3 regions of the Paenibacillus sp. FSL R7-0204 genome follow, and region 2 is predicted to be linked to each of the others. Evidence: riboswitches for the same ligand, from Rfam matches in the RefSeq annotation. Region 2 holds a riboswitch; each other region holds the start of a gene.
What was found. A riboswitch is a leader RNA that binds a small molecule or an ion and turns the genes downstream of it on or off. The one in region 2 is predicted to bind thiamine pyrophosphate.

Region 1 (10,522 bases), 2.0 Mb from region 2:
CATCGTTATTATTACCGCAGGGGTTGCCCGGGGGCCCGGCATGAGCCGTGAGGATCTGGTCAACACCAATGCGAACATTGTCAGATCGGTCTGCGGGAATGTGAAGCGCGTGGCTCCAGAGTCCATTGTGATTATTCTGAGCAATCCGGTGGATGCCATGACATACGTGGCCTATCATGCGCTCGGCTTCCCCAAGAACCGCGTAATCGGACAATCCGGGGTACTGGATACGGCCCGCTACTGCACCTTCATCGCTCAGGAGCTTAATGTATCGGTAGAGGATGTACGCGGCTTCGTGCTGGGCGGCCATGGCGACGATATGGTGCCGTTAGTACGTTATTCCAGCGTAGGCGGTATTCCGATCGAGACGCTTATCCCGGCAGCCCGCATCGCAGAGATTGTGCAGCGTACCCGCGTCGGCGGCGGTGAGATTGTCAGTCTGCTGGGCAACGGCAGTGCATATTATGCTCCGGCAGCATCCCTGGTTCAGATGGCGGAGGCCATTCTCAAGGACAAGAAACGGATCATACCCGTAATCGCTCTGCTTGAGGGTGAATACGGCTATGAGAACCTGTTCATGGGAGTTCCTGTGCTTTTGGGAGCGGAGGGGATTGAGCGGATTTTTGAACTGGAGCTTACGGCGGAGGAACAGGCGGCGCTCGACCAGTCCGCTGATTCGGTCCGCGCGGTGACTTCCTCTGTAACCATGTAACCCCGGCATCTGCCGGAGCCCCTCAAATTGAAATAGGAGGAGATTACGATGGGTCATGTTTTCTTTTTTCTGCATATGATCGGGACGCTGGCACTTGGCTTCTATCTGGTGCTGCCGTTTATCTTAAGCGGGACGGCTAAGCTGTCCTCCCCGGCGAAGGAAGGCACGCTCAGTGCAATCGGCGGATTCAACCGTTTTGCCCAATACGGGCTTGTGATTCAGCTGCTGACCGGCGGCTACATGATGACTAAGGGCGAGTATTCTGTACCTTGGATGATCATTGTTACGGTGCTTCTGCTGGCTATGTTCGCGTTCGGCGGGATTATGACCAAGCCTCTGCGCCTCGCTGCGGCAGGCATGAGAGAGAACCGTGATGTCTCTGCGGAGACTGCCAAGATCCGTACCATGAGTCTGCTGCTGATGGTCTCGCTGGTCGTCATGATCTTTTTCATGGTGTACAACACAATTATCTAATTAACCTGCTGCCGGATGGGCAGTGTGGTGCTAACAGCTCTGGAAGCCTCGGCCTCCAGGGCTGTTTCGTATGTCTGGAAGCACATTGTTGGAGATTGTTCCCAACGGCTGGTAGCATTAGGTCTCAGCCTCGTTCCCCGATCTGGTTCTATATCCCTTTACGCCCCAGGTACTCCCGGTCCAGTATTGCATAAAAGTATTGGTTGACCCACTGGTTGTTCCAGTGTATTTCTTCCCGGAATACCCCCTCGCGGACCATCCCTAACCTGTCCAGCACCTGGATGGATGAGGTATTGTATTCATTGCACATAGCCACGACTCTGTGGGCCTTCCATTCTTGAAAAGCAAGCTTCAAGGCCAACTGCGCCGCTTCGGTGCAGTAGCCTTGCCCCCGGTATTCAGGGAAAAGGCTGTAGCCCAGCTCCCAGCTCTCGCGCTCTTTTACGTACCAGTGTATATGCACTTCCCCGACAGGGGTTGCCTCCGGGGAGGCGAGCCGGATCACGAATTGTTTGTGCCAGTCGCTATAGATTCGTTCCGCCACAGTCTTTCGCACTGCATCCTTGTCGGTTGGAATCATATCCTCGAAGGGCCAGAGTGAGGCGCGGGTTTCAAGCGTTGTGATGAAATCGATATCGTCCGGGGTGACCGGAGATAATGTGATTCTTGCGTTCATTTTGCAAAACCTCCTGCTAGTATGATTTCGATACGATCTTGCCGTCTTTCATTACCCAGCTGACCTGACGCAGGTTGTTAATATCCGCTAGCGGATCGCCCCCGACGACCAATAGATCGGCCCTCTTGCCTGTCTCAATGGTACCGAGCTCATGATCCAGCCTGCAGATCTTGGCACCGGATGAAGTGGCAGCCACAATAATCTGCATCGGGGAGAGGCCGGCTTGTCCTAACAGCTGGATCTCTTTCCACGGCATACCGGCTCTGTACCACGGAGGAGCTTCTTCGATAAAATCATCCCCCAGGCCAATCTCCCCGCCCGCCTGAATAAATCTCCAGAGATTATCCAGGCCTTGCTCCAGCAGCGGCGCTCCGAATTTGTCCTGGAACATCTGGAGTACGGTGAGTGTGGGAACGATTCGGATGCTCCTGCTCACCATTTGCCTTATCAGTTGATCGTCCAGCCGGTCGTAAATCATATGCGCAGCATCGCTGATCCCTGCATCCACCAGAACTTGAAGATTACGTGCACTTGTAACATGAGCAGATACGTAAGTGCCCATGCTCCGGGCCTCCTGGCAGATCGCTTCAAGAATCTCCTGATTCAGCTGGGGCAGTCCGGCGGTAGCAGGATCGTAGCCGTCTTCCAGCGCTGTTTTGATGAAATGTATTCCTTGTCCCAAAACCTGACGAACCTTAAGCCGCGCCTCCTCTGCACTCCCTACTCCGATAGGCTCCTGACCACCGTAACCGCCTGGAGCCGTGAAGACCTTGCCAGACGTAAGAATTCTGGGAAAAGCACCGCTCTCCAGCTGCCGCGTATGTGTGACTACATCGTCAATCGATGCTGCCGTAGTCATTCCCTCATCGCGGATCGTAGTAATTCCTTCTGCTAGGCACGCGGCCAAATATTCCGTATGATATCCGTGCAGCGGCTCATTCTGTATGTACTTGAAGCTGGTATGGGCATGGGTGTGAATAAACCCCGGCAAAATGAACAGACCCTCAAGGTCGATCACTGTTGTTGCGGAGTCATGCCCGATTCTCCCGTTAATGTCACTTTGCTGTGTTATGGTGCCGAAGCGGCCATTAACAATCTCAATGTTTGTATGATGCAGCGGCGGCCGTCCGGTTCCATCGATTACCGTTCCGTTCACCAGCAAGATGCGCTCATTTCCCATGGTGGAAGCGTCCTCTCCGTTAAGGTAGTTGTCTTTCCTCACAAAGTATAGGGCTTTCCCCCTAGCGGATATAGATAATATTCGATTAGGAAAAGTTCCTTACATACCGTAAGATCATTTCACTATCCGGCTCTCCCCAGAGAAATCCGTGACAGCCGGGAATGAACATTGGTTGTTTGGGCGGCTGCCAAGTGTGGTAAGTAACATAACGTACAGCCAAGCAGGCACACTGCCTGATGCATAAACACCAGACCTTAAGCCATGCTAACATGATTAATCAACATTACTGTGGACAGCGAAAGGAGAATGGATTATGCCAGACACTAACAAACAACCTGTCAAAACCCTGCCCCCGCAGGTACAGGATCAACGCCCGGGAATTGAGAGTGAGATGAACCCGCTCCCGGAGTTTGAGACACCGGCGTACAAGGCAGCAGGCAAGCTGCTGGGCAAGGCTGCGCTCATTACCGGAGGCGACAGCGGGATCGGGCGTGCGGTTGCCGTTCATTTTGCCAAGGAGGGCGCGGATGTGGTGATCTCCTACTTGAACGAGCATGAGGATGCGGAGGAGACCAAGCGCCAGGTGGAGCAGGAGGGCAGAACCTGTATTCTGATCGCCGGCGACATCGGGGACGAATGCTTCTGTCAGAGCCTGATTCGTCAAACCGTTGAAGGACTCGGCAAGCTCGACATCCTGATCAACAACGCAGCGGAGCAGCATCCGCAGGACCATATTGAGGACATCACAGCGGAGCAGCTGGAGCGTACGTTCCGGACGAATATTTTCTCCATGTTCTATCTGACTAAGGCAGCGATGCCTCATCTTAAAAAAGGCGCTACGATCATTAACACCACCTCCATCACGGCGTATCGCGGCAGCCCGCAGCTGCTGGACTATTCGTCCACCAAGGGAGCGATTCTCAGCTTCACCCGTTCGCTGTCGATGAATCTGGCCGATAAGGGCATCCGCGTGAATGCGGTAGCGCCCGGACCCATCTGGACCCCGCTGATTCCTTCAACCTTTGACGCGAAGAAGGTCAGTGAGTTCGGCGGCACCCAGCCGATGAAGCGCCCGGGACAGCCTGAAGAGCTGGCACCGGCTTATGTATACCTGGCCTCGGACGATTCCTCCTATGTGAGCGGACAGGTGATGCATGTGAACGGCGGCGAGGTTGTGAACGGCTGATGGGTGCTGGATGCAGATTCGTGTGCAACATATAAATTCTATTTTAAAAAAGCCTAACCGCTTGCCGGCAGGCTTTTTTTCAGCGCTTGTAACTATTACAATATAATTCCGTCTATTTAGATAATTGGATATGAAAGGGGATTGGGATGCTTAGAAAAAAAGGAATCATTCTATCTGCAGCGGGGATTTTAGTTTTTCTGGTAGTGTTCATTTACTTGACTCCTTTTGCAGGGAGACTTGTGGCAAATACAAGATTGGAAGGAAAGGCAAAAAGCATTGGGGTTAGAATTAAGCAGGAATCACCGCCGCTACCCCTTGTTACTTCCGGGAAAACCCAAATTCCGGTTACCCAAGGCAGCTATTGCTGGGGGAAATTAGGATGTGCGGATTATATAGGAGGACAATCCATGGTACAGGGGGTTACTCCCACTGTTATAGCCCCTGAGGGGGGGATCCATGTTGCTTTTGCTTATAAACCGGCACCCGGCGGGTTAACCGTTCAGCAATTTGTCGATGATAAAGAAGTGCAAATTCCATTGCAGAACGGCTCTTTTAATGCTCCAAAAGAACAAGGCGTTTATTACTATGGCATATCAGCATTCTGGACAACCGAGGATGGTAAATTTTCAGAAGGGAGTTCATCTGTGGTTTTTGTAATTGAAGTAAAATCTACGAAAGAATAGCCCTGACAGGAATAATATGCTAATATACAACAAGCAAGACAAAACAACCGCATAGAACGATCACTAGGGGTGCCGCAAGGCTGAGACGGACGTAGTGTCCGGACCCTTTGAACCTGATCTGGTTTATACCAGCGTAGGGAAGTGGAGAACGAATATTGCAGCGGGGGTATACGGCAAGTGCCGGTATTCCTGTTTCTATTCCAGACTGCTTCCTTTACGGGGGGCGGTCTTTTTTGTGTTGTGGAGTGGTGCAGAGTGAGCTGGAACAGACGGGAGGGGAAGGGCGTTGTACGAAATTCATGCGGTCTCGGATGGGCGGCTGCCGCCTGAAGCGCTGGCTGAATGGGCCGCGGCGGTGCATTCTATGGTGGATTATATCCAGCTCCGCGAAAAATCCATGCCTGCCCGCGAACTTCTGGCGGCGGCGCAGCAGATGCTTCAGGCCGGAGTACCGCCATCGAAGCTGGTCATTAATGATAGGATCGATGTTGCCCTGGCCGCCGGGGCAGGCGGTGTACAGTTAGCCTGGCATAGCCTCCCGCCAGCCGCAGTGCGCGGCCTTGCACCGGGTCTGCGGATCGGCAGATCGGTCCACTCGCAGGAAGAGGCGGCTCAGGCTGGAAGGCAGGGAACAGACTACTGCCTCTACGGGCATGTATTCCCGACGGCTTGCAAGCCCGGACAGCAGGCACGGGGACTTGCGCAGCTGGCAGAGGCCGTCCGCTGGAGCTGCATCCCGCTGATTGCGCTTGGAGGGATTACCCCGGGGAATGCCGAGGCGGTGTTAGCCCAAGGGGCAGCAGGCATTGCCGTCATGTCGGGGATCTGCGGAGCCCCGGACCCGGTGGCAGCGGCCCGGGCGTACAGGGCAGCGGTTCACAGGGCAGCAGAGCTGGCTGAAGCGCTGGATATGGCTCAAGCACAGGGCACAGCAGGAGGTGAACAGGCATGAATGTGACCGTTAACGGTACCCGCCAGAGGGTGGAAGAGAGCTGCCGGACGCTGGCGGATCTGCTGGCCCGGCCCGAGTGGGCCGGGAAGCTGGTGATTGTCGAGCTGAACGGCGAGCTTGCCGGAAGAGAGGTTTATGGCGATGCGTTACTAAATGAAGGGGACCGGATTGAGCTGGTTCATTTTGTAGGCGGAGGCTGAACACGAAAACTTATCCCAGGAGGCGTTAACATGCAAGACCCATTGATGATTGGCGGAGTGACTCTAACCAGCAGACTGTTCATTGGCACCGGAAAATACAGCCGCAACACCCTCATACCCGAGGTGATTACGCGATCAGGCTCACAGGTCATTACCGTTGCCCTGCGCCGGGTGGACCCGGAGAGCAGTGACAATATTGTCAGCCACATTCCTTCCCACATGACTTTACTGCCCAATACCTCCGGTGCGCGCACCGCAGAAGAGGCGGTACGGATTGCCCGGCTGGCGAGATCGGCGGGGCTGGGGAATTGGGTGAAGATTGAGGTCATCAACGACCAGAAATATCTGCTGCCGGATAATACCGAGACCATCCGGGCGACCGAGATTCTGGCAGCAGAGGGCTTCGTGGTGCTTCCTTACATGAGTCCTGACCTGTCCGCAGCCCTGCGGCTGAAGGCAGCGGGGGCCGCAGCCGTAATGCCGCTTGGAGCGCCGATTGGCTCCAACCGCGGGCTGCAGACCAAGGAGCTGATCCGGATTCTGATCTCTGAGACGGATCTGCCGGTGATCGTGGATGCCGGAATCGGCAGACCGTCCGAGGCGGCCGAGGCGATGGAGATGGGAGCCGCAGCGGTCCTGCTTAATACAGCGATTGCTACCGCCTCAGATCCGCTGCTGATGGCAGAAGCCTTCCGTGAAGCGGTATCCGCCGGGCGCAAAGCTTATCTCGCCGGACTGGGCCCTGTGGAGGAGACGGCGGCAGCCTCTTCACCGTTGACCGGATTCTTGGCCTGACAGATGGAATAGGGAGGAGAGGAACGGTTATGAGCTATTATGAGACGATGGCCCGGCTGGAGCAGCTTCCTTACGGGACGCTATGGAGCCGTTATACGGCAGAGGATGTGAAGCGCGCGCTTCGTGCAGAGCAGGTGGATGAAGAAGGGCTGATGGCCCTGCTGTCACCGGCAGCGGAGCCTTATCTGGAGGAGATGGCACAGAAGGCGCACCGGTTGACGCGTACGCATTTCGGCCATGTGATGCAGCTGTTTACCCCGATGTATCTTGCAGATTTCTGCGTGAATCACTGCACGTATTGCAGCTTCAGTTCTATCTATGATTTTCCACGCAAAAAACTGACGCTGGAGGAGGTCGCCCGGGAAGCAGAGACCATCGCAGCCACGGGCCTGCGCCATATTCTGATCCTGACCGGGGAATCCCGGAGAGACAGCCCGGCCGGTTATGTGAGGGATTGCGTGAATGTGCTGCGCCGCTATTTTTCCTCTGTCAGCATTGAAGTGAATCCGCTCTCGACAGCCGAATATGCTGAACTCCGGGAAGCCGGCGTGGACGGTCTGACGCTCTACCAGGAGGTCTACCACCAGGAGACTTATCGAGCGCTGCATGTAAAAGGACCCAAACGCGTCTACCGCAACCGGCTGGACGCTCCCGAGCGGGGCTGCCAAGCGGGCTTTCGTTCAGTGAATATCGGGGCCCTGCTCGGCATGTACGAATGGCGGCAGGAGGCGCTGGCGACTGCGCTGCATGCGAGGTATCTGCAGGACAAGTACCCGGAATGCGAAATCGGGCTGTCGATTCCCAGATTCCGGCCTTACTTAGGCGAATTCAATCCGGCAAGCAACGTAACCGACCGGGCGCTGGTGCAGATCATCCTGGCCTACCGCCTGTTCCTGCCGCGCTCCGGCATCTCACTGTCCACACGCGAGCCTGCCGCTCTGCGCGATCATCTGGTCCAGCTCGGCATCACGAAGATGTCCGCAGGGGTATCCACCGAAGTGGGCGGACATTCCCTCGAAGGGGGCACCCCGCAGTTTGAAATCTCGGACAACCGCAGCGTGGCCGAGATGGCCGAGATGCTGCGGTCGCAAGGACTCCAGCCGGTATTCAAGGACTGGGATATCCTGTCCGAGCCGCTTGGGATGAGGTAGGCAAGCTGATGTGACTTAGTTTGATTTGACTAAACTGGATGTAAGTTAAACGGAACAGGCTATATAAATTGAACTAATGTTTTTATGTTTCGGAATTAGCCGTGACTCCAGAGAAGTTTTGGACTTCCGGCCGCTGTTGTCTACAGATTTCTTGATTTTATGCCGTTTTTAACGGTTGAAATCCGTAGACAAAGGCGGTCGCTACCGCTCCTCCAGTTCCAAAATTCCCCTCCGCCCTTTTTCCTTTAACTTAAATTAAATAGACCGGAGCTAACCTGGCCAAACGTAAGCCGACATATGCAAATAACCCGCCATGAGGCGGGTTATTTGCATTGTATAAGCGTTCTAGGCTGCAACGTGCTGACTTCTCTTGTATCACAAGGGCGCGTGGGCCGGATGTATGCGGAAAACGGAATACAATGTGCCAGCGCGAGGTACGCGGGTCAAACCGTTAGTGTCCCAGCCAAAGCTGGGGACCTACGTTATGCGAATGCCATACTCTACTTACTCTATAGATTCAGGCTCTCTTGCGGATTGTCCCTGGCTCGCGCTTGAAGACAGCTCGTCCAGTGACATCTCAAAGCCCGGAGCCATGTGTTCAAGGAAATACTCCATCTCCGGCATCTCCAGCACATGCAGCTTCGCGGCGGTCTGCTCCCGGGCGGCGGCGAATTCGCGGTTGCCTGCGGCGACCTCCCAGACGCATTTCAGGTAAGCGTCCAGCACATCCGCTGCCTTGACGTAGCGGAGCAGTCCGGCATCCTCGGAGCCGGGCGGGCTGGTGTGCGGCTGCAGGAGCGGCGCGTAGACTGCGCTCAGCTCCGGCGGGATCATGGCCGCCAGCCGGTCGGCGGCCACCTGCTCCATCTCGCGGAAGCTGGACAGCAGACGCGAGTTGTTATGCTTCACCGGCGTGGCGATGTCGCCGGTGAAGACCTCGCAGGCTTATCTGGATAAAAATGATTGCACATAAATACGAAAAGTCGGGGTTTTGTTGATTTCAAGCGGAGAAACAGACTAAATAATGTTGCACCTAAATAAATTAATGTACATACAATGCAGTCAATTTCATTAATCTGAATTTTTCATATACATCAAGTGCCTCATATACAATATATAAACAGCTTACGGAACCCAACTTCTAGCTATTATAAAAACTGATTTCTTATCCGCTTTTTTTTATCGACTAATTAATTCTAACATAACCGTCTATAAATTCATCGATTCTGTGTTTCGATTTAGGAGGCAGTTTACATAGCTCATTAAATAAATATATAGGTAAGCTATACAACCTGACATTACCTGGGCCTGTACGTTCTTCTTCTAAAATGTTTCGAGCAGCGAGATTTTTGATAACGGTTTCATACTCCGTTGATAAAGACCTTATTAAATTTAGATCGATTTCCCATTTCTGAATTTTCTCAATGGTATTTTTAGCCATCCCGCGATATCCGAAATTTCTATCACCAGTATCAAGTATATACCCAAGTAAAAGGATTTCGGCAGGCTTTAATCCGCCGTCCTTGAGTAAACTAGAAAAATTAATGGAAGATTCTTTTGGGGCAGTTCCTCTGATAATTGGTACTTTTACGAGTTCTTCTGGTTTTTCGTCAATGACTACCGATTGTTGTGGTCCGTATCCACTGTTACTTGCTCCGCTTTTCTTTTTAAAATCGTTAACCTTTTCATACAAGTGTTCTTTAATCCTTGCAGTTTCGTATGAATAAAGGCCTTTATGTCCATATTCTCTTTTATAAGCCTGAACTTTATTGAATTCCTTTTGTTTCTCTTCAGAAGCAATAACATCCATTGGTATATCGTCAATCAAAAAATAAAGCATGATTTCTTTCCCTTTTTCAATGCAAACACTGATTTCCTCAAGTGTGCCAGATCCATATCTTGCAGTTGGTGTACCTAACTTTGTCCAAAAAACTCCAATAAGAATATCACATTTTCCAACTAGCTTTTCATTTAAGAGTTGTTGTGGGTCATCAGTGGAATACGCTGGGGCTACATCTTCCCAACGTTTTGGAAGTAAAACAATATTCAATTCCTCAGCATACTGTTTATTCCACTCAAAAATTTGTTTTTCAATTTCATCTCGCTGATCCCTTACATCTGATGGAGAAGCAATCAAAACTTGTAGCACAGTCGCTTCAAAACTCATAAAATATACCCTCTTTAGTAGTGATTTATACTACGACTTTATGTTATTGATATACAATTGTCAAAATAAAACAATTGATTACACTAAGAGTATTTGGCGCTTAGCTAGACTGTGTGGTTAAAGGTAAAATCCGAGGTGTAATTCCTCCTATTTTACACTTTTAAACTATAGGAAATTATTTCTATATTGCAGGGGGTGTTTTTGCTATTATGGAATTGTACGAAAATGATTTATAGGGAGGGGCTTTGTTGTACATCGGACATAAATTCGAATCTTTGGTAGGCAATTTACGTACCACCAACCACCTTACTGTGTCAGATCGTTATCACAAAATTACACGCCGCTT
Region 2 (10,522 bases):
GTACTGCTGCTGCTCGGTTACCTGGCTGTATTTATGTTATTATCGGTCTATATAAGGCGAAAACAGGAAGCGGTGTAATCCATGGTGGCACGTAAGCAGTTCCGGATATTTCCGAAAAGATTCGGCTTCTTCCCCTATATCTGGCTGTTCTATCTGGTGTTCCCGGTGCTGAATCTCGATGGCTACAGCGGCTATAAGCTGATGTGGGGAGTGGCGCTGCTCCTGCTGTTCCTGGTGATTTACCGCCAGCTCTACTGGGCGGAAGAGAGAACGTATACGGCCTGGCTGGGGCTGCAGATGCTGATTATTGTCGTGCTAACCGTAGTCTATAGTCCCTACAACATGTATATGGGCTTCTTCACCAGCAACTTTATCGGCTGGTATACCGACTTGCACCGGTTCAGACGGGCCTTGGCCATATTCACAGCTATGCTGATCGCGTTGGCTCTGCTGTCCCTGGATCAAATGTACAGCACGGGGGGATTGCTGTTCATGGTGCCCTTTGCGCTGATGATGCTGATTACTCCCTTCGGTATCCGCTCCATGAACCGGCGGAGGATGCTGGAGAAGGAGCTGGATCAGGCCAATGAGGTGATTAGAGAGATGATCAAGCGCGAGGAACGGATGCGCATCGCCCGCGATCTGCATGACACGATGGGACATACATTGTCGCTGATTACGCTGAAAAGCCAGCTTGTTGAAAAGCTGGTTGTCAAAAATCCCGAGCGGGCGCAGGCGGAAGCCCGTGAGATCCAGCGGACCTCGCGGGCCGCGTTGCGCCAGGTGCGGGAGCTGGTCTCAGAGATGCGTGCAGTCTCAGTTGCCGAAGAGCTGGCTGAGGCAGCGGAGATGCTGCGCAGTGCGGAGATCGCGCTTGAAGTTGAAGGGGATGCAGCACTGCTAGGCGTATCCGATCTGACGCAGAGTATTCTCAGCCTCTGCATCAAGGAGGGCGTGACCAACATCGTCAAGCACAGCCGTGCGGACCAGTGCCGGATCAGCATCGTAATGACACCCGGCGAGGTACAGATTACGCTGGAGGATAACGGCATAGGGGTAGATGCCTGCGGCTCGGAGAGCACGGATCGACGGGACGGCAATGGCATGAAGGGAATGGGCGAGCGGCTGGCCCTGATTGACGGTTCACTGACGCTTGCTCCGGGTCCCGGCGGGGGAACCCGGCTGACGGTGGTCACACCAAGAGTAGTTAAGGATGGAAAGGATGGGGAAACGGCATGATCAGCATCATAATTGCCGAAGATCAGCGGCTGCTGCGCGGCGCGATGGCTTCGCTGCTCGATCTGGAGGATGATATTGAGGTAGCGGGCGAAGCGGGAGACGGGGCGGAGGCGCTGGCTCTGATCGAGCGTGTCCAGCCGGATGTGTGTCTGATGGATATTGAGATGCCGCTGATGAGCGGTCTGGAGGTGGCCGAGCTGCTGAAGTCGCGGGGCTGCCGCACCAAAATCATTATCCTGACCACCTTCGCCCGTCCCGGTTATTTCGAGCGCGGGGTGAAGGCCGGGATTCAGGGGTATCTGCTGAAGGATGAGCCGGTGGATAAGCTGGCGGATGCCATCCGCCGCGTGATGGGCGGGGGCCGCGAGGTCTCCCCCGAGCTGGTCTTTGGCAGCCTGCGTGAAGAGAACCCGCTCTCGGACCGGGAGCGGGAGATTCTGAAGCTGGCTGCCGCAGGCCGCAGCGCCGGAGAGATCGCCGCGGCGCTCCACCTCTCCTATGGCACGGTCCGCAACTACATCTCGGAGATCCTCAGCAAGCTTGCGGTCAAGACCCGGATCGAAGCCGTGCGGCTGGCGGAGGATAAGGGCTGGATCTAGGCAGGCAGGGGCAAGCTGGGCTGGGGTGGGCGGTGAGTGTACGAAGATGCAGGATGTGTCTGGAGAAGCCATGCCTTGAAACATAACAGTTTTGCTATATGATGCGATGTGCTACATGCACTCTGTACAACTAAATCGCCTGTTGTACCGCCGAAACTCCATATAGCTGAATTTGGTGCAATTAAACTAACTGTATATTCTGGTTTTGACTCATTTTGGGCTAACTTAGTTGTACCAATTACAGTTATAGCAGACAAACTATGCTTTTGGCTGCTTTTAATCGCACGTAATACAGCTATGGGTGGAATGGTTAGCTCCACTGTATTTTATACAACAGATGTCCCTTGAATCGGCGATTAACCCTATTCTGTTGTACTCTGTACAGCAGAAATCTTCGAAAGTGGTGTTTTGCGGCAAATAAACAAAAATCTGCTGTACGAAATACAGCAGAAGTGAATTTTGACTGGAATATTGCAGATTCTATTGCAGTAAATACAATCAGATAGAGTTGTGCCGCTATAGACAAGGCAGTGCCGAATCAGGAGCGCTGTAGATGCGCATAGCAAGGGGCGCAAGCTTATCCCGCTAAGTCACCAGCGCAGCACCCCCTCTTAGCTCTGGCTCTTCGCCTGCTCCTCGCGCATCCACTCTGAGAGCTGGCGCCGCATCCGGAGGAACTCCGGCGAATCGGCGATCTCTTCGCGGCGCGGACGCGGGAACGGGACCTCCACGGTGTGGAGGACGGAGCCGGGACGCCCCGAGAAGACGTAGATGCGGGTGGAGAGCAGCAGCGCCTCTTCGATGTTGTGGGTGATGAACAGCACGGAGCGGCGGTTCTCCTCCCACAGCTCCAGCAGCCAGCGCTGCATCTGCTCGCGGGTCAGCGCATCGAGCGCGCTGAACGGCTCGTCGAGCAGCATCAGCTCCTGCGGCGCGAGCATGGCCCTCAGGAAGGCGGCCCGCTGCTGCATGCCGCCGGACAGCATGTGCGGGTAAGCCCGCTCGAAGCCGCCGAGGCCGATCTTCGCCAGCCAGTGGCGTGCAGCCTCGCGGGCCTCCCGCTTGGGGGCGCCTTGCAGCTCGGCGCCAAGCAGGACGTTATCCAGTGTGCTGCGCCACGGGAACAGTGCGGGCTGCTGCGGCATATAGCTGATCTTGCCGCGCTGCCCGGTCACCGGGATGCCGTTCATGCTCACGGTTCCGGTATCCGGCAGCGTAAGGCCGCCGATGATATGGAACAGCGTGCTTTTCCCGCAGCCGGACGGGCCGACAATGGAGACGAATTCCTGCGGCTCCACGGTCAGGGACACCTGATCCAGCACCTGCGTCTCCCGGCGGCGGTGCTGGAACGACTTGCTGATGCCGCTGACTTCGAGCGCAGGCGGCACACTCCGTGTACCCAGGCGTCCATCTACGTCCGCCTTCTCCAGTTCAATTCTCGTAAGCTCAGACACTTCGTCCAGCCTCCTTCAGTGCATTATGGTTACTTCCGTTCTGGATGATCCTTCCGTACACGTTAAGCATCCTTGCGCGGCTTCCAGCGCACCAGCCATCTCTCCAGCAGGGCAATGAGCGCGAATAATACGAGACTCAGCAGCACGATGATGGCGATAGCCACGAACATCCGGTCCGCACGGTAAGAGGACTTCTGCAGCAGCATATAGTAGCCGATCCCTTTGTCGGCGCCGATCCATTCGGCCACCACTGCGCCCATCACCGCATAGGTGGCGGAGATTTTGAGCCCGGAGAACAGGGAGGGCAAGGAGCCGGGAAGCTCCAGCCGGGTGAAGATCTGCCACTTGCCCGCACCGGCCATCTTCATATAATTCATCATCACCCGGTCGCTTTGGGCCAGTCCGCCCATGGCTGCAACAGCTACGGGGAAGAAGCAGACGAGGGTGATCAGGATGATTTTGGGCAGCAGGCCGAAGCCGAACCAGATAATCAGCAGCGGGGCCAGCGCAATGGAGGGCACATTCTGGCTGAGGATCAGCAGCGGATAGATCGCCCGCTTGACCCAGGGCAGCAGATGCAGCAGCAAGGCGGTGAGCAGGCCGATGCCTGTGCCGACCGGGAAGCCGATCAGGGTCAGCCGCAGCGTGGCGGCGGTGTGCTCCCAGATCCCGGAGGCGTTGTTCTTCGATTCACGCGCGATATCCGCGGGGCTGGGCAGCTGGTAAGCCGGGATGTCGAATAGCATGACCGATAGCTGCCATATCCCGACAAAAAAGAGGACCGCCACAAAGGGCGGCCACACTAGCTTCCAGGTGCTTCTCACGGCCGGTATTTCTCCGTCAGCTTCTCCATGCTGATGCCGCCCGGATTATGGGCGATCTTGATCTGGGAGATGACACTAGGACTGCCGGAAGCGATCAGCGCCTCATGCATATCACGCACAATATCGAGAAGGTCGGACAGCTCGCCCTCCATCGTGGTCTCCAGCGGATTCACCTGATGCTTCACGCCTGACTTCTGAATGACCTCAATGGCCTTGTCCACGTAAGGGATGGAATCCTCGTTGTTCGGTGTCTTCGGAATTACCTGAATGCTGAGCAGTGTATTAGCCATGATCAATCATTCCTTTCAAGTTAGGTATAAGATTCCCGCCATGCGGGCTCATTATGATTCCGGCAAAAATTCATTCGTAAACGTACTCTCCGCATCCAGCGGCTTATCCAGCAGCTTCAGGCCGTACATCCAGTCGGCGTAATTCTTCCAGATCTCAAGCTTCTGCTCACCCCAGCGCGGGGCGTCGTCCTTGTATTTCGGGCTAAGCCATTTCTGGCTGGCCAGCACCAGCTTGGGATCAAGGTCTGGTACAGCATCCGACAGGACCGTTGCGGCTTCTTCCGGGTTATCGATAGCGTACTGATATCCCTTGGACGTAGCCTTCAGGAAGGCCTTCACCACTTCAGGATGCTCGGCGATCTCCTTCTCGCTAGTGGTCAGCACCGGCGTGTAGTAATCCAGCTGCGGAGCATAATCCTTCAGATACAGCATATCCAGCGGCTCCCCGCGCAGCTCGGCTTCCACGCCGGTCCAGGCGTAGAAGATCCAGGCGAAGTCAATATCCCGCTTCACGGCTGTGAAAAAGTCCGCTTCGCCGATATTCACCAGCTTCACCTTGGAGACATCCCCGCCTTCAGGGTCCATGATGGCTTTCATGGCAGCCTGCTCCGCAGGGGAGCCCCAGCCTCCGTACGTTTTGCCTTCAAAGTCCTTCGGCGTCTTAATATTGCGGTCCTTCGGAGCCGCGAACCCGGAGGTATTATGCTGAATGATTGCAGCGATCGACACCAGCGGCACATCCTGCAGACGGGCCAGGGTCAGCGCCTCCTGGGCACTGATGCCGAACTGGGCTTCGCCGGAAGTGACCATCGTATCGGACCCGGCAGCGCCAGGCTGTACAATCTGCACATCAAGCCCTTCCTCCGCGTAATAGCCCAGCTCTTTGGCAGCATACAGGCCGGTGTGATTCGTGTTCGGCGTCCAGTCCAGGGCAATCTTGACCTGGGTTAGCGCCTTAGGTGCATCCGTGGGTGCGGCTGCGGTTGCATCAGGTGCAGCCGTGCTGTTACCGGCAGCAGGTGCGCTGGCCCCCGCATTGCCGCTGTTGTTCCCGCCGCCACATCCCGCTACGGTAAGCAGCAGCATGGAGCTGAGCAGTAGTGTGACTGTTTTTTTGACTCCCATTTCTCTCTCCTTCCAGCAACCCCTGGTCTTCAGAGCTTACAGAAACCGTAATCCTGTATATCCTTAGAATCAAAAAAGCGTCCCGAAGATCGGGACGCCAGTGACTTGCGTGAGGGGAATTCAGCTTCAGTACCGCTCAAGGCACTGTGCCGAATGAAGATTCCTACGCTGGCATTATCCAGATCAGGTATAAGGGTCAGTATCTTGTGGGATACAATCTCAGCCGGCCAATTCCAGCACCCCTGGTTCTATAAAGTTCACGGGTATTGCTATGTTCTTACGGTGTATTATAGACGGCAGTCCCGCCGTTGTCCACCCTCTGTGTCTTAATCCCTCGTATAATGCCGCTTCTTGCGGCGGCTGCGGATGCCGTTCCAGATCTCTCTCAGCGTTAAGCCGACACTGACGGTGATCCCCGAGAAGGTCAGGAACAGAGCCAGATACTCGAACGCGGAGTACTCCAGCATTTTGCTCCAGTCGATCTGGCCCTTCAGATCCTCGATCACCTGGTTCATCCCGTAAATCCCGCTGATAACCGTAAAGACGGTGAGCACCATCAGGAGCGTATCCCGCCGTTTGGCCTGGAATTTGTCCTGATACTGGAACAGGTCATTCAGGGTCATTTTCACCTCATCGAACAGGGCGTCATTGCCATACACCTTACGCAGCTGAAAAAAAATCTCACGCCCCTGCGACTGCGAAATCAGCTCCAGGAAGTAGAATTTGGCCGAGAATTTGTTGATCAGGAAGATCAGATTCTCGATCTCGTCGTTATCGTGGTTGATGCGCAGCCGGGAGTGGAGGTTGGCGAGCTTCAGCAGCACGATTTTATGAAAAATACTCAGCAGCATTCCGTAATAATATTCGCCGTACATCTGGCTGATCAGACCTGCAGCAATCTCCGGCTTGGCCCGGCTCACGCAGCAAAAGGTCTGCTCATTGGTCATATAGTAGGTGTCCGGACCCCAGCGGCTGTAGCAATGATCCCGGGTGTACTGCTTGATATAATCCGGATCACTTGCACTCATATAGGGGCTGCCGTCGATGGTCAGACCATCCACCTGGGAGGCACGGTAGAGCATTTCGACACTGATCTCTTCCTCATCCTCCGGGAGATTAACGCCGTAGAAGGCCTGCACCAGCATCCGTTCATCGACGAAGAAGGGCAGGGTCTCGAAATAATTGCCATTCGTCTCCGCAGGATCGAGATACGGCTCCAGACCGGCTGCCAGGTGCCTGAACACAAAGTCCTCCACCCGGGCAAAAGACTTCTTATGACAATGGATGAAGGTATGCTCATCCTGAACACTCACATCCTCCAGGTTACGGAACCGGTCGGCGAATTCCAGCACCATGCTGAAGGGGAGATTCTCCTCCTCAATAGCCACTCTTACCGTCAGGAAGCCCAGCTCGAACGGGCAGAGGAACACATCGGTCGACAGCACTCGGAAGGGAACCGTCTGGAAGGGCATTTGCAGCCCGCACAGCAGATCACTCACCCGGGAAAAGCGGCGGAAGGAATCCTTGTCCTTCTCACGCGGAAACAAGACATGGGCGGCAAACGGAAGATAGCTGCGCTCCATTTTCTCATGGGATACACAGTGGTTCTCTCCGTAATAGGCATGCTCCAGTTCCTTGTTCTCAAGAAAAAAACGCGTAAATCCATCCTTCTGTAAACTCTCAATCAGCTCTTGATCGACCTCCGCCTTAATCGAAAAGGGGAAAATGAATTGCAGCAAGGCGGTATGCAGAGTGGGCTCGGAATGCGGTATAGCCATGGGTGGGTTCCATCCTTATTTACAGAATATGGACCTTGTAGTTTACAATTACCCGATTCTCCAGGCGGTTACGCTCAGCACGAATAACAGCGCGGCAAAAGCGGCCAAAAGTCCTGAGGTCTGGGCGATCTGCAGATGATCCATGGACCAGCCGGTCAGCAGCGGCAGTACTGCGCCGCCAATTCCTCCGGAGGCGATCATAATGCTGGGCGTGGATTCTTCCGCGCCGGGCAGCAGCTTGCTGGAGAAGACCAGCGCGATGGAGAAGATGCCGGACATGAACAGGCCAAGCAGCAGGATGATGGCAAAGGCGGCAAGCCGGTGACCGGCGAACGGGAAAATAATAAGCAGCAGCAAAGCGGCAAAGCAGCTGACGAGCACATAGATGCGGTAGGAGATCTTCTCTGCGATGACACCGGCGAACAGTCTGCCTGCCGACATGGCAAGCCAGAAGAAGGTCACCGTGAGCGCAGCCGCGGCCTCGCTCATGCCCAGCTTCGCGATGAAGATCGCCGGCATGAAATTCACCAGGCTCATCTCAGTGCCTACATAGAGAAAGAAGAACAGAATGAACAAGCCAAGCACCACCCATTGCTTGCCCTTGTAGGGCAAGGACAATCTTCTGGTGGTTCCCGCTGCCGCAGCGCGGTCAGGGCGGGCAGGCCGCTCATTCAGCGCGCTGTCCAGCGGGCCGAATCTGCTCTTCGCCCAGAAGAGCAGCGAGAGGAGGGAGCAGGCGGCAACGATCAGGAAGGCCAGCCTCCACTGCCCTGCGGCAATCAGCGGACTGGCCGCCAGCGGCATGAGCAGCGCCCCGACACCGAACAGCACCTCCAGCCGGCTCATGGCAACCGCCGTTCCTTCGGTGACTGCGGCTATAATAATCGTGCCGATGACGGCTTCGATCATCCCGAAGCCGAACCCTGCGGCTACGGCAATTACGTACATCCAGCCCCAGGGCGGGAGGAAGGCGTAAGCAATCTCGGCACAGAGCAGCAGGCCGGTGGCAATCAGAATGCCGCCGCGTTTGCCGAACCGCCGGTTCAGCAGCGGCGAGACCAGTACGCCGGCCAGGAAGCCCGCGAACTGGCTGAAGATCAGCTCGCCCCCTGCACTGTAGCTGCGGTCATAATGCTGGAGCAGCACTGGCAGAATGGAGCCTAGCACAACATGGGCGAGGCCGATTACGAAATAGGAGAGACAGCCGATCCAGATTAGTTTTTTCAAGGATAAGACTCCTTATGAATCAATTTATGAACAGAATGCGGGATTCAGAATGAACGGGAAGGGTACACTATATTAGGCACAGGTTAATCATAAATCCAAACCGCGGACGTGAATATATAAACTTATATTCACATGAATTTTGAAGGGAGCTGTGACGTCAATGGATAACAAAGAGCTGGAGAAAACAATCATACAGGTGCTGGACGACAACAGGTTCGGTTCCTTCGGCACGATTGAGGCCGGTAACAAGCCTAAGGTGCGTTACATGGCAGTATTTCATGACGGGCTGTCCATCTATCTGGCAACTAACCGCAAGACTCATAAGGTAGAAGAGCTTCAGGATAATCCGAATGCTTGTCTCTTGCTCGGTTATGAGCAGGGCGGCGGCAAGGATGTACTGGAGATTGAAGCAACGGTTGCTGTGACGAAGGATGACAGCTTGCGCTCTAAGGTATGGAATGAGTCCTTGGAGAAATGGTTCAAGGGACCGGATGATCCTGATTATGTCATTCTTGAGCTGTCACCTTCACGGATTGAATATATGGGCAAGAACGGTGAGCACGGGGTATGGCAGTCTTAATCGGCTGTCTCCAGTAAAAGGATTGTGGTGGCCGGGAACGGGTGAATCTCCCGCCTAAGCCTAAGTAGTGCATACTCCGGCAACCCGGGCCTCTTACGGACCTTCATGGTTCATAAGGGGCTCTTTTTGCGGCTTCTTTCCTGATGGTGCCGGAGGAATCATGCTATAATGACCTCAGGTTATCGACATCATGAGGCGGAGGAAATTGCCATGAACTGTGTTGATTGTGCTGACATCGACCCGATAGAGGATCAAGGGGAGCTGAAGCTCCGCCCCTGCTCTGATCCGCTGGCTGCTGCCATCCGGAATGCCGATTATGAAGTATTTGAGACAAGCAACACCTGTATCATTCCATATCATCGTAAGGAAGAGCTGATGGAGCTTATAGAATGGCTGGTGAAGGCTAAGGACATAGCAGACTCCTTATCCGTATGCGTTAAGAGCATTGGTAACCATGCGGCTCTGGAACGGTGGCTAACCTTCGATCAGCTGAAGGTCCGCTTCGCTAACGAGAATCTGGTGTCCATCATTATGAGCCATGACTTTTGCAGCCACATGCAGCCGATTGTGAATTTCAGCGAGGAGATTGTCGGCTTTGAATTTCTGCTGCGCCCGCTGCCCCAGGGCAGTTATTTTCAGCCCTATGAGCTGTTTGAGATTGCCCGGCGGACAGGGTTTCATTCCTTCCTTGACCGGGCCGCCCGGATCTCGGCGATAGAGACCGGCAGTAAGCTGCTGCCCAAGGGCATCAAGCGGTTCATTAATTTCCTGCCCTCTTCTATTTATAATCCCAAGTATTGTCTTACTCATACCTTCGAGGCGATCCGGAGGCTGGACCAGAACCCGGAGGATTATGTATTTGAAGTAGTGGAGACGGAGCAGATCAGCGATATTGCACATCTGCGCGCTATCTTCGCCGAATACCGCCAGCAGGGGATGCGGGTTGCACTGGATGATGTAGGCGCGGGCTACTCTACGGTTGAGCTGATGTCCAGCCTCCAGCCGGATTATGTCAAGGTTGACCGTAGTCTGATCAGCTTCTGTGACCGGGATGAGGGGAAGCAGCGGATGCTTAGAGAGATTATCTCCAGGGCTGGCGAATTCGGTGCAAGCCTGCTGGCTGAAGGCATTGAACGCCGTGAGGAATTCCTGGTCTGCCGCGATCTCGGTATGGACCTGGGACAAGGCTATCTGTTCGGGCTGCCGGAGGAGAAGCCGCCGGGACGGTTTGGAATTACGGCCTGAACAGCAAGGATCATTCTCCCCGGATACCGGCAGGCCTCAAGACTGCCGGTATCCGGGGATTTGTTTTGCCATTCGAAGAAAGAAAGGACGGTTAACCAACGTGAGTGTAACCCTATTGTACGTAGAAGACGACCGGGAGATCGGCAGTGTCGTAGCGGCTG
Region 3 (10,522 bases), 7.4 Mb from region 2:
GCATCCCGCACGGCGAAGTAACGGATATAGATGAATTTATCTTTGATGTTAATCCAGAAATCCTCGGCATCCTTCACTCCGGCTTTGAAATCAGCCAGCAGCTTCTCAACAACATGCACGCTCTGCGGCGGATGGCAGTTCTGCACAGTGCGGCCGATGACAGCTTTCGTCCGGGCGAAGATCCGTTCCTTGCCATGCGAGAAGTAGCGGACGACATCGTTCTCATCAATAAAGGTGAGATCCACCGGCAGATGATTCATCAGCGTCTCGAGCTGGTGGAGCGACAGCAACCCGGTCTCGAACCGGATGAAGCCCTGCGGGGACAGGCCTTCCCCTTCTTCCGCCGGAACATCAGCGCCCTCAGGCTCCGCCGCACGTTCCGGTATCCATTCCTGGTCCGGCGCAGTCAGGCAGAAGCCGATTTCATCGCTTTCGCGGGCAATTTTGACCCACTCATCCTCAGTCAGCTTATCCAGCGCCATCGGGAGCAGAATATTCTCTTCCTTGAAGATCATCTCATTGACTTCCTTAATGATCTCCTCCAGTGCGGCTGTAATCTGCCCCCTGTCCCCCTTATAGGCACTAAGCGCCTTCTTGGCTTCCTTGATCATATTGCGGATTCCGTCATCGACTCCCCACATTACCTTCGTAGGACCGTAAATGCCGTACTTCTCGAGGTATGGGAACAGGAGATTCTCCTTGCGGCTGTAGTGCTTGTCGAGATCAAGCAGCAGACTCAGGTCCTCCAGCAGCTTGAAAATAATCTCATCACTGTCGTTCTTCTTGAACTTATCCGCATGCAGCTCCAGCCGGAAGTTGACCAGACGCTCGATCTCGCGGTTCTCCAGCTTGAATGTATGCACGGGATGACCGGGCTGCTCCTCAGGCTTAGAAGAACGGTGAATCTGTTCAATCGAGCCTTTGAAAATCGCCGTATGCACAGAGCAGAGGCGCTGTACTTCCTCTACCGGAATACCTTCCTCGGTCATCAGGGAGTGCTCCATGGCGGAGATTTCCTCCACCGTAACATCGCCTACCGCCTCTTCAAAACGCGCCTTAACCTCCTCCACGCTTTTGCCTGCATGCAGCTCCTTGATGATCTCTCTCAGCATAGCCTGACGGCGTGTCTGTTCCGGAATATCGACCTCGCGGTTATTAATCAGTTCGCTCATCGTAATCTCTCCTTCTATTCTATAATCTCGAAACCATGCTGCCAAAAGGCCAGCCGAACGGTTTCCAGCTCTATTTTTTTTAATTTCATTCCTTTGGACAGGGTCATGAATCTTCCTGCAGTCTGCAGCATTCCAGGCTTCGCAATATCACGGAATCCCAGCTCCACCATGATCTCCACCACTTCCGGGTGCCTGGTTACCAGCTCAAAGACCGGTTCATCCAGCTTCAACGCTTTGCTCATCCTTTTACACACCTCACTAATGAGAATTCTTCTCAACAACAGCTTAGCATAGGGTACAGGGGTGGATTGTGATTGTAATCACTAACTACAAAAAGACTATCCCTGCAAGCCATTCAGCTTGGGGGATAGCCTAAGAATGTTATGATTCCGCTGTATTAGCAGCTAAATTACAGTGATTAACTCCATCTATGGGAATTACGGATATCATGCGAAATCCGCATGCTGCAGAACTTAGGTCCGCACATCGAACAGAAATGCGCCTGCTTCGCCCCCTCCGCCGGAAGGGTCTCGTCATGATACGCGAGCGCCCTTTCAGGGTCGAGGGAGAGATGGAACTGGTCGCGCCAGCGGAACTCGAACCGCGCCTTGGACAGCGCATCGTCACGGTCCTGCGCTCCCGGATGCCCCTTCGCGAGGTCTGCGGCATGTGCAGCAATTTTGTAGGTAATAACGCCTTCGCGCACATCATTCTTGTCAGGCAGGCCTAAATGCTCCTTAGGGGTAACGTAACACAGCATCGCCGTTCCGAGCCCCCCGATCATCGCTGCTCCGATGGCCGAAGTGATGTGATCATAGCCGGGTGCAATATCCGTAGTCAGCGGCCCAAGCGTATAGAAAGGAGCTTCCCGGCAAATCTCAAGCTGCTTATCCATATTCTCCTTAATCTTGTGCAGCGGCACATGTCCCGGACCTTCGACCATGACCTGAACATCGTGCTTCCAGGCTAGTAGCGTCAGTTCTCCCAGCGTCTCCAGCTCGGCGAACTGAGCTTCGTCATTGGCATCGGCGATAGAGCCGGGACGCAGGCCATCCCCAAGTGAGAAGGCCACATCATACGTCTTCATGATCTCACATATATCTTCAAAGTGTGTGTACAGGAAGTTCTCCTGCTGATGGGCCAGGCACCAGGCGGCCATAATCGAACCGCCCCGGGATACGATGCCGGTCATTCTCCGGGCAGTGAGCGGAATATAGCGCCGCAGCACCCCTGCATGAATAGTAAAGTAATCCACCCCCTGCTCCGCCTGTTCAATCAGCGTGTCACGGTAGAGCTCCCAGGTTAAGTTCTCGGCTATGCCGTTCACCTTCTCCAGCGCCTGGTATAAGGGCACTGTACCAACCGGCACAGGAGAATTGCGGATAATCCACTCCCGGGTGGTATGGATCTTGGAGCCGGTGGATAGATCCATAATGGTGTCAGCCCCCCAGCGTGTCGCCCAGCGCATCTTCTCCACTTCATCTTCTATAGAAGAAGTGACCGCAGAATTTCCGATATTCGCATTGATCTTCACCAGGAAGTTACGGCCGATAATCATCGGCTCACTCTCCGGGTGATTGATATTGGCCGGAATAATGGCACGGCCCGCTGCCACTTCATCCCTTACGAACTCCGGCCGGATATTCTCCCGGATCGCAATATACTCCATTTCCGGTGTGATGATCCCTTGCCTTGCATAATGCAGCTGGGTCACATTACCGCCTGCATAGGCCCGCCGGGGATTCCTGCGCAGTCCTGGACAAGCTTCGGCGGAAGCCCCTTCTCTGCGGATTCCGTTATCCTCCGGCCGCACCGCCCTTCCGGTGTATTCCTCCGAATCACCACGCTCCGCGATCCAGCTTGAACGATGCGGCGGCAACCCCCTCCGAATATCCGTCGCCTCCGCAGCATCCGTATAAATACCGCTTGTGTCATAGACACGCAGCGGAGCATTCTCCTCTTCCCCGGCAACGCCTTCGGTTCTGCTGAGGCTGATCTCCCGCATCGGAACCCGGATATCCGGGCGTGTGCCCTCCACATACACTTTACGGCTTGCGGGGAATCCGGAAAGATCCACCTCTTCGTTTTTTACCATTCCTGTCATTTCAATCTCCTCCTCTTCGTTCTGTACATTCATCAGATAAGAGGTCACGCAGCAGATTGAGCTGAAGAATCTATAGATTCCTGCAAGTCAAAAAGCCGCTCCACCTGGAGCGGCTTTATTAAAGAAACAGCCAAATAAGACTGTATTCAAAAAAGGTCCGACTCCACTTTCCTACGCTGGTATGATCCAGATCAGGTTCAAGGGTCCGGAAATTCAATTTTCCCGTCTCAGCCTATTCAGGCTCCCCTAGTGGGTATCTTATCTAATTAAATACATTTTACCTGTGCGGGTAATTCTTGTAAACCCGTTATTTGTCCAGTGATTCGCTCCAGTCGTGCACCATGGTGCCTTCCAGGAACTTCTCGGCATCCATAGCGGCCATACAGCCGGTTCCCGCTGCCGATATCGCTTGACGGTAACGGGTATCCTGCACATCGCCGCAGGCGAATACACCCGGAATGTTGGTCTCGGTAGTACCCGGGTTCACCACGATATAGCCATTAGCATCCGTGTTGATCTGACCGCCCAAGAAGGCTGTGTTCGGCGTGTGTCCAATTGCTACGAACACACCGTCTGCCTCTACCAGCTCTGTCTGACCTGTCTCATTATTAAGCACCGTAAGGCCCTTCACACCGGTCTCTCCTACCGTTACTTCCACCGGTGTGCGGTTCAAGGCCCAGGTTACCTTGCTGTTATCACGCGCCCGGTCCTGCATGATCTTCGAGGCACGCAGCTCGGGACGGCGGTGAACCAGCGTTACGCTGGACGCAAAGCGGGTCAGGAAGCTGGCTTCCTCCATGGCAGAGTCTCCGCCGCCGACGACGACAATTTTTTTATTGCGGAAAAAGAAGCCGTCACAGGTCGCACAGGTGCTGACCCCGCGTCCCACATTCTCCTGCTCGCCCGGGATGCCCAGATATCTTGCAGAAGCCCCGGTTGAAATAATAACCGACTCTGCTTCCAGTACACCCATCCCGTCCACGGTTACCTTGAACGGGCGCTGTGAGAAGTCCACCGACTCCACCCAGCCGTTCTTGAATTCAGCGCCGAAGCGTTCCGCCTGCTTGCGCATATTGTCCATCAGGTCAGGACCCAGAATCCCTTCAGGGAAGCCTGGAAAGTTCTCCACTTCTGTCGTCGTTGTCAGCTGCCCCCCCGGCTGCAAGCCTTCAATTACCAGCGGGCTCAGGTTCGCACGCGCCAGATAAATCGCGGCAGTCAGCCCGGCCGGGCCTGTTCCGATTACAATCGTTTTGTACATTACATTGGCCTCCTTACAAGTAGGTGTGTGTCTTAGAACAACTATGGCTTCAAATACGGGTAGTGGACGGCGATAAGCCGCCGGTTCCGGGCAGTATCCCCTTCGGTCCGGGAGCAGCCGCAGGCTCCTGCTCTTCGCCCGGCAAACCGCCGGCTTCATTCAGGTTCTCCCCGATCAGCCGCTGAAGGCTGAACAATGCTGCCTCCTGCAGGCGGTCCTCCTGCAGGGGCTCCTGCTCCAGAACTCCGCGCAGCACCTCGGACATCTCCTCGTCCTCAATCCAGCGGAGCGCCTCGGTCACCTGAAGCTTCGTAGCGGAATCGCCGTAGCGCAGCGCCCAGAAGAACGAGGCGCGCAGCAGCGGATTATTCCGCACTTCTTCAGTGAACCTGCCCGTATTCCCCTTCCACTGCTTCAACTGCTCCTGGAAGGGCAGCTGATAATTATAGCTGACAGCAGGCATAGGGTGTCCTTCTGCCCGGGCCTGCTGGAGCTGGGACAGGAAGAACGCCGGGACAGCGGAAGCAGGGTCCAGCTTGGCTGCCTGTCTCCAGCAGCGCAGCGCCTCATCATGTCTTCCGCTATTGCTTGCCGCTGCCGCACAGTAATGATACAGGCCGGCGTCTGCGGCGACCTCCTCGTCCTTCAGCAGACGGCGGAAATGGCTGTAAGCAGCGGTATGCCGGCCCAGGATACCCATAGTTGTAGCCATTTTGAATACATGCTCCTGATGGAAGGGCACCGTTGCTTCAAGCATCCCCAGCAGCGTCTCAAGCTGCTCCTTGTCCCCTGCATACTGCAGGAAGATGGCCATATTGCACAGAGCGTGCAGATTGCCGGGGTCCTGCTTCAGCACCTCATTCAGACATTCCTTGGCCTTGGCGAACCGGCCCATATAGAAATGGGCGAGTGCCAGATTATTATGCGCAGCCAAAAAATCCGGGGTGCCCGCAGTGATCTCCTCCAACAGCTCTACAGCCTGAGGAAACTTGCCCTCCTCCAGCAGACTGCGCGCCCGGTCATGCTCTACGACTCCCTCACGGCTGCGGATACGCACCAGCGGAGCGGGCCGGTTCAGCTCATATTGCAGCAGCTCCATCAGTTCTTCGGATTCGGTCATGAACTCGCCGTTAGCATCCTCTTCCAAGTAAATGACCAGCGAACGCTCCGCCTCTTCAAAGCTTTCCATATTAGCGAAGTTATTAGCCATATAGAAATGGCATTCCGTCATAGCGGGGTCGATCTTCTCCAGAACATGGATAAGAATCTCGTTAGATGCGGTATAATTGCCCATCTCAGATAATATACCCGCCATATTGCAATGATTCACCGGATTATCCGGCTCATATTCGACAGCTTTGCGAAAATTTCTTAATGCCTTATCATATTGAAAGCGGTCCAGCGACCGAACGGCTCTTTCAAAGAAAAAATTGGCATCCAGAGTGACCGGAATGACATTACTGTTCTCCGCGACATTCTCTGAAGTTCTCTCAATCATGGAAGCAAGGCACCTCCCTTTTGTCAGCTTTCCTAGCCTTACACCTTACCTGATCGTTTCCATTTATGGTCTCGGCTGTCTTCTCCACACAGTATACCACATGTGGCAACGAGATTCTCAATCTCAAGAGAGTGCTGACGGGAGGGAAAAGCTCAAGTGGAAACGGCTTTGCTGTCCTTTCAGGGACGGCACCCGTTTAAGCGAAAAATAGAAGGATAGGTTATCATGTGCCTCATTCACAAAAAAAAGACGCGGGAGCTAAATCCCTGCGTCTCTAAACAGCTTATCTATGGAACCGCCCTCGATGATAATACGCGTGGCCTCAGCCAGCATGGGAGCTACCGAGAGCACCGCGAATCTGCTGGAATGCTCGTCCGGCAGGGCAATGGAATCGGTAATGACAATCTCGTCGATATTGGGATGATCCATCCGCTCAAGCGCATCCCCGGAGAACAGTCCGTGCGTAGCACAGACGATACTGTTCCGGGCGCCCCGCTCCTTCAGGCCCTCCACCACATTGACGATCGTGGTTCCGGTATCTATAAGATCCTCTATAATGATTGGCGTCCTGCCTTCCACATCACCAATGACATGCGTAATCACCGATTCATTATGCGCCGGACGCTTCTTAATCATGATGGCGAACGGCGAATCCAGCCGGCTGGCCAGCTTCTCCGCCATGGACGCTCGTCCCGCATCCGGGGAGACCACGACCAGATCGGTAAGCCCCTTCACCTTCAGATAACCGCTAATCAGATCAAGCGCGGTCAGATGATCGACCGGAATATTGAAGAATCCCTGTATGGCTGCGGCATGCAGATCAATGGTAATTACCCGCGTTGCACCGGCGGTGGTCAGCACATCGGCGACCATTTTGGCCGAGATCGGTTCACGCGGTGCAGATTTGCGCTCCTGCCGGGCGTACCCGTAATAAGGAACGATAATGTTCACCGTTCTGGCCGATGCGCGCTTGGCGGCATCAATCATGACCAGCAGCTCTACAAACAGCTCGTTAATCGGATGAGCCAGGGATTGCACCAAAAATACGTCGCAGTTCCGGATGCTCTCTTCATAATGCACATAAATCTCGCCGCTTTTGAAACGGGTCAGCTTAATCTGGCCAAGCGGCGCACCAAGGCGCTCCGCAATATCAGCGGCAAGCTTCGGATTCGACGAACCGGAAAAAATCCGTAATTGATGATGCATAGTACCCTCCTGGGATTATAAATTTATACGTTGAACGGAACAGATGTACGGCGGCGTCCTTCAAAGACGGCCAGTTCGCGGAAGCCGGTGCGCCAGAGCATGTCCCGGGCCTCTGTTAAGCCGTCTCCCAGCTTCATGGGATCATGCGCATCAGAGCCAACCGTGAGCGGAATGCCCAGCTCAAGCGCCTGAACAAGCACATGCTCTGCCGGGAACATCTCGGCGCACGGCTTGGTCAGCCCGGAAGCGTTCAGCTCCATTGCGATGCCGCTGCGGGCAATGACCTTCAGCGTATCCAGCTCAAGCTTCTTAGCCTCCGCCAGGTCCTCCGGCGTCCGGGGTCCGTAACCGAACCTTTTGATGACGTCCATATGTCCTATAATATCATATAATCCTGATAACGCCGACTTCTGTACAGCATCATAATAGCGGCGGTATACCGCCATTACATCCTGGCCTTCCCAGCCATGGGTCTGCCGGTGGTCGGTAATGTCCCATTCTCCCAGGAAATGCACCGAGCCAATCAGATAATCCCACGGATAGGGTGCCAAAAGCTCGCGGATCTGTTCCTCATATCCCTGAATATAATCCGCCTCCAGCCCCACCCGCAGCTCAATCTTGCCCCGGTAGCGCTCCTTCAGCGTCAGGCATTCCTCCACATATCGCGGAAGCTCCGCAAGAGGCATAGCCATCTCAGGGTAGTAGTGGTCCGGATCGACATGGATAAGCGGCAGATGATCCGACAGCCCGAGCTGCTCAAGCCCCAGAGCGATGCCCCGCTGCACATACTCCTCCAGCTTCCCGACCGCATGGCCGCAGCGTTCATGATGGGTATGATAATCGATGTGCATGCTGAAGTACCCTCCTAGTCCCGCCGCGGCCGTTCATGGCGGGCGCTCAGCTCTTCCAGAATCTCATCCAGCGGAAGCTTGCGCTCCTGCAGCAGCACCAGCAGGTGATAGATCAGATCGCTGACCTCCAGGCGCAGCTCGGCATTATCTTTGTTTTTGGCGGCAATGATCGTCTCGGAGGCTTCCTCACCGACCTTCTTCAGGATCTTGTCCACACCCTTGTCGAACAGATAGGTCGTATACGCCCCCTCAGGACGGTTCACCTCACGCTCGGCAATCACACGCTCCAGCTCCCCGAGTACCGCAAACCGGCCGCTCTCTGCTTCAGCGGCGTTCACGGCAGCCCCGGCAGTGTCAGTTACGGTTGCCGGTATATCGAGCGGAATGTCGCGGAAGAAGCAGCTGTTCTCCCCGGTATGGCAGGCCGGACCCTCCGGCACTACCTTCACCAGCAGCGTATCGCTGTCACAATCGTAATGGATCGAGGTGATCGCCTGCGTATTGCCGGACGTTCCCCCCTTATGCCACAGCTCGCTGCGTGAACGGCTCCAGAACCAGGTCTGGCCGCTCGTAAGTGAGCGCTGCAGTGACTCAGGATTCATATAGGCGAACATTAATACCTCCAGGGTGCGCGCATCCTGAATGACTGCAGGCAGCAGGCCTGCTTCATTCCAGCGGATGCCGGACACTGCCTCCTGCTGGCTTAGTGCGATATCCTTCTTGTCCTCGCTCATCGGATCTCTACTCCTCTTTGCTTCAGATCAGCCTTCAGATCATGAATAGCAATCTCTTTATAGTGAAAAATGGTTGCCGCAAGTCCGGCATCTGCCCGGCCTTCCGTAAATACATCATAGAAATGCTCAATTCTCCCGGCTCCGCCAGAAGCAATGACAGGAATACTCAGCAGGTCGCTGACCGCCGCCGTCAGCTTCAGGTCGAAGCCGTCCTTGGTCCCGTCCGCGTCCATACTTGTAAGCAGAATCTCGCCGGCCCCCAGCCGTTCAGCTTCCTTAGCCCAATTCAAGGCCCGGATACCCGTGGGCGTACGTCCGCCGTGCGTATACACTTCCCATTCGCCCCAAGCCTCATTATATTTGGCATCCATCGCCACTACAATGCACTGGGAGCCGAAGTGACGGGCCCCTTCCAGAATCAGCTGAGGGTTATTTACAGCAGCTGTGTTAATGCCGATCTTGTCCGCTCCGGCACGCAGAATCCGCTTCATATCATCAGGGGTTGAGATGCCCCCGCCCACCGTGAAGGGAATGGCAATCTCACCCGCCGTCTGCCGCACCACTTCAATCATGGTCGCCCTGCCTTCCACAGAAGCGGAAATATCGAGGAATACCAGCTCATCCGCTCCCTCGCGGTCGTATAGCGCCGCAAGCTCCACCGGATCTCCGGCATCGCGCAGATTCACAAAATTCACACCTTTTACCACACGCCCGTCCTTCACATCCAGACAGGGAATAATCCGTTTCGCCAACATGCCAAGACCCCTCCTTAGTGTAGACTTACCGCAATCCGGAGGATTGGCCCAGGGTCTGCAGCGCTTCAGCCAGATTAATATTGCCGGTATACAGCGCCTTGCCCACAATCGCCCCGCCGATCCCGCTGCCGCTGTGTACGTTCAGGCGCTGCAGATCATTAAGGCTGGTCACGCCGCCGGAGGCGATTACGCTGCGGCCGCTTGCCTTGGCCATAGACAGAATGCCTTCCACGTTCGGCCCCTGCATCATCCCGTCACGGGAGATATCGGTATAGATAAAAGTCTCAGCGCCCTTGGCAGCCAGCTCTCTAGCCAGGTCTTCCGCACGCACCTCCGAGGTATTAAGCCAGCCATGAGTTGCCACGTAGCCGTTACGCGCATCAATACCGATGGCAACTTTGTCGCCGTATTTGGCAAGAACCGCTTCTGTAAAAGTCTGATCATTAATGGCTGCCGTTCCGATAATCACCCGGCTGACGCCGAGGTTCAGCAGCTTCTCGACATCGGCAAGAGTACGGAGACCGCCGCCGACCTGTACAGGAACATTCGCATGTTTAGCAATAGCTCCAATAATGGCATCATTCACGGGGCAGCCTGCTTTGGCTCCGTCCAGATCCACCAGATGGATATACTGCCCGCCCTGCTCTTCCCATGACTTAGCCACCTCTACCGGACTGTCGTTGTAGATCGTCTCTTGGGCATAATCACCCTGCTGCAGCCGGACACACTTGCCGTCCCGGATATCAATCGCCGGATATAGGATAAAAGAAGACATGAATACTCCCCGCTTTCATTGCAAATTAGTGATTCAGGCAGCTAAGCTTGCTGTCCCCGGAGCTGCAGGAAATTACCCAGCAGCTTCATACCAAGCTCCCCGCTCTTCTCCGGGTGGAACTGCATGCCGTAGACATTATCACGCCCCACAATAGCCGTTACCGGAT

Region 1: it holds a riboswitch for thiamine pyrophosphate, as region 2 does, so the genes downstream of both, MKX42_RS23880 (thiamine phosphate synthase) here and MKX42_RS32205 (ABC transporter substrate-binding protein) in region 2, are expected to answer to the same signal.
Region 3: it holds a riboswitch for thiamine pyrophosphate, as region 2 does, so the genes downstream of both, thiC (phosphomethylpyrimidine synthase ThiC) here and MKX42_RS32205 (ABC transporter substrate-binding protein) in region 2, are expected to answer to the same signal.

Annotation. Positions count from the first base shown of each region.
Region 1 covers NZ_JBBOCA010000001.1:5,420,588-5,431,109, reverse strand. Annotated here, with positions in the region: gene mdh (malate dehydrogenase) at 1-712, shown strand, start outside; gene MKX42_RS23905 (hypothetical protein) at 761-1,186, shown strand; gene MKX42_RS23900 (GNAT family N-acetyltransferase) at 1,335-1,862, opposite strand; gene MKX42_RS23895 (amidohydrolase family protein) at 1,879-3,042, opposite strand; gene MKX42_RS23890 (SDR family oxidoreductase) at 3,356-4,228, shown strand; gene MKX42_RS23885 (hypothetical protein) at 4,375-4,911, shown strand; TPP riboswitch at 4,967-5,068, shown strand; gene MKX42_RS23880 (thiamine phosphate synthase) at 5,198-5,863, shown strand; gene thiS (sulfur carrier protein ThiS) at 5,860-6,063, shown strand; gene MKX42_RS23870 (thiazole synthase) at 6,094-6,858, shown strand; gene thiH (2-iminoacetate synthase ThiH) at 6,888-8,009, shown strand; partial or broken gene MKX42_RS23860 (YfbR-like 5'-deoxynucleotidase) at 8,514-8,939, opposite strand; gene MKX42_RS23855 (hypothetical protein) at 9,196-10,176, opposite strand; gene MKX42_RS23850 (SMODS domain-containing nucleotidyltransferase) at 10,425-10,522, shown strand, end outside.
Region 2 covers NZ_JBBOCA010000001.1:7,427,378-7,437,899, reverse strand. Annotated here, with positions in the region: gene MKX42_RS32235 (ABC transporter permease) at 1-78, shown strand, start outside; gene MKX42_RS32230 (sensor histidine kinase) at 82-1,239, shown strand; gene MKX42_RS32225 (response regulator transcription factor) at 1,236-1,838, shown strand; gene MKX42_RS32220 (ABC transporter ATP-binding protein) at 2,450-3,274, opposite strand; gene MKX42_RS32215 (ABC transporter permease) at 3,355-4,116, opposite strand; gene MKX42_RS32210 (thiamine-binding protein) at 4,113-4,406, opposite strand; gene MKX42_RS32205 (ABC transporter substrate-binding protein) at 4,458-5,531, opposite strand; TPP riboswitch at 5,675-5,785, opposite strand; gene MKX42_RS32200 (hypothetical protein) at 5,858-7,309, opposite strand; gene MKX42_RS32195 (MFS transporter) at 7,358-8,536, opposite strand; gene MKX42_RS32190 (pyridoxamine 5'-phosphate oxidase family protein) at 8,697-9,116, shown strand; gene MKX42_RS32185 (EAL domain-containing protein) at 9,327-10,361, shown strand; gene MKX42_RS32180 (response regulator transcription factor) at 10,462-10,522, shown strand, end outside.
Region 3 covers NZ_JBBOCA010000001.1:41,064-51,585, forward strand. Annotated here, with positions in the region: gene MKX42_RS00185 (DUF438 domain-containing protein) at 1-1,172, opposite strand, end outside; gene MKX42_RS00190 (DUF1858 domain-containing protein) at 1,187-1,414, opposite strand; gene thiC (phosphomethylpyrimidine synthase ThiC) at 1,591-3,276, opposite strand; TPP riboswitch at 3,428-3,534, opposite strand; gene trxB (thioredoxin-disulfide reductase) at 3,584-4,537, opposite strand; gene MKX42_RS00205 (tetratricopeptide repeat protein) at 4,587-6,035, opposite strand; gene MKX42_RS00210 (ribose-phosphate diphosphokinase) at 6,294-7,241, opposite strand; gene hisJ (histidinol-phosphatase HisJ) at 7,265-8,092, opposite strand; gene hisIE (bifunctional phosphoribosyl-AMP cyclohydrolase/phosphoribosyl-ATP diphosphatase HisIE) at 8,107-8,826, opposite strand; gene hisF (imidazole glycerol phosphate synthase subunit HisF) at 8,823-9,581, opposite strand; gene hisA (1-(5-phosphoribosyl)-5-[(5-phosphoribosylamino)methylideneamino]imidazole-4-carboxamide isomerase) at 9,607-10,356, opposite strand; gene hisH (imidazole glycerol phosphate synthase subunit HisH) at 10,398-10,522, opposite strand, start outside.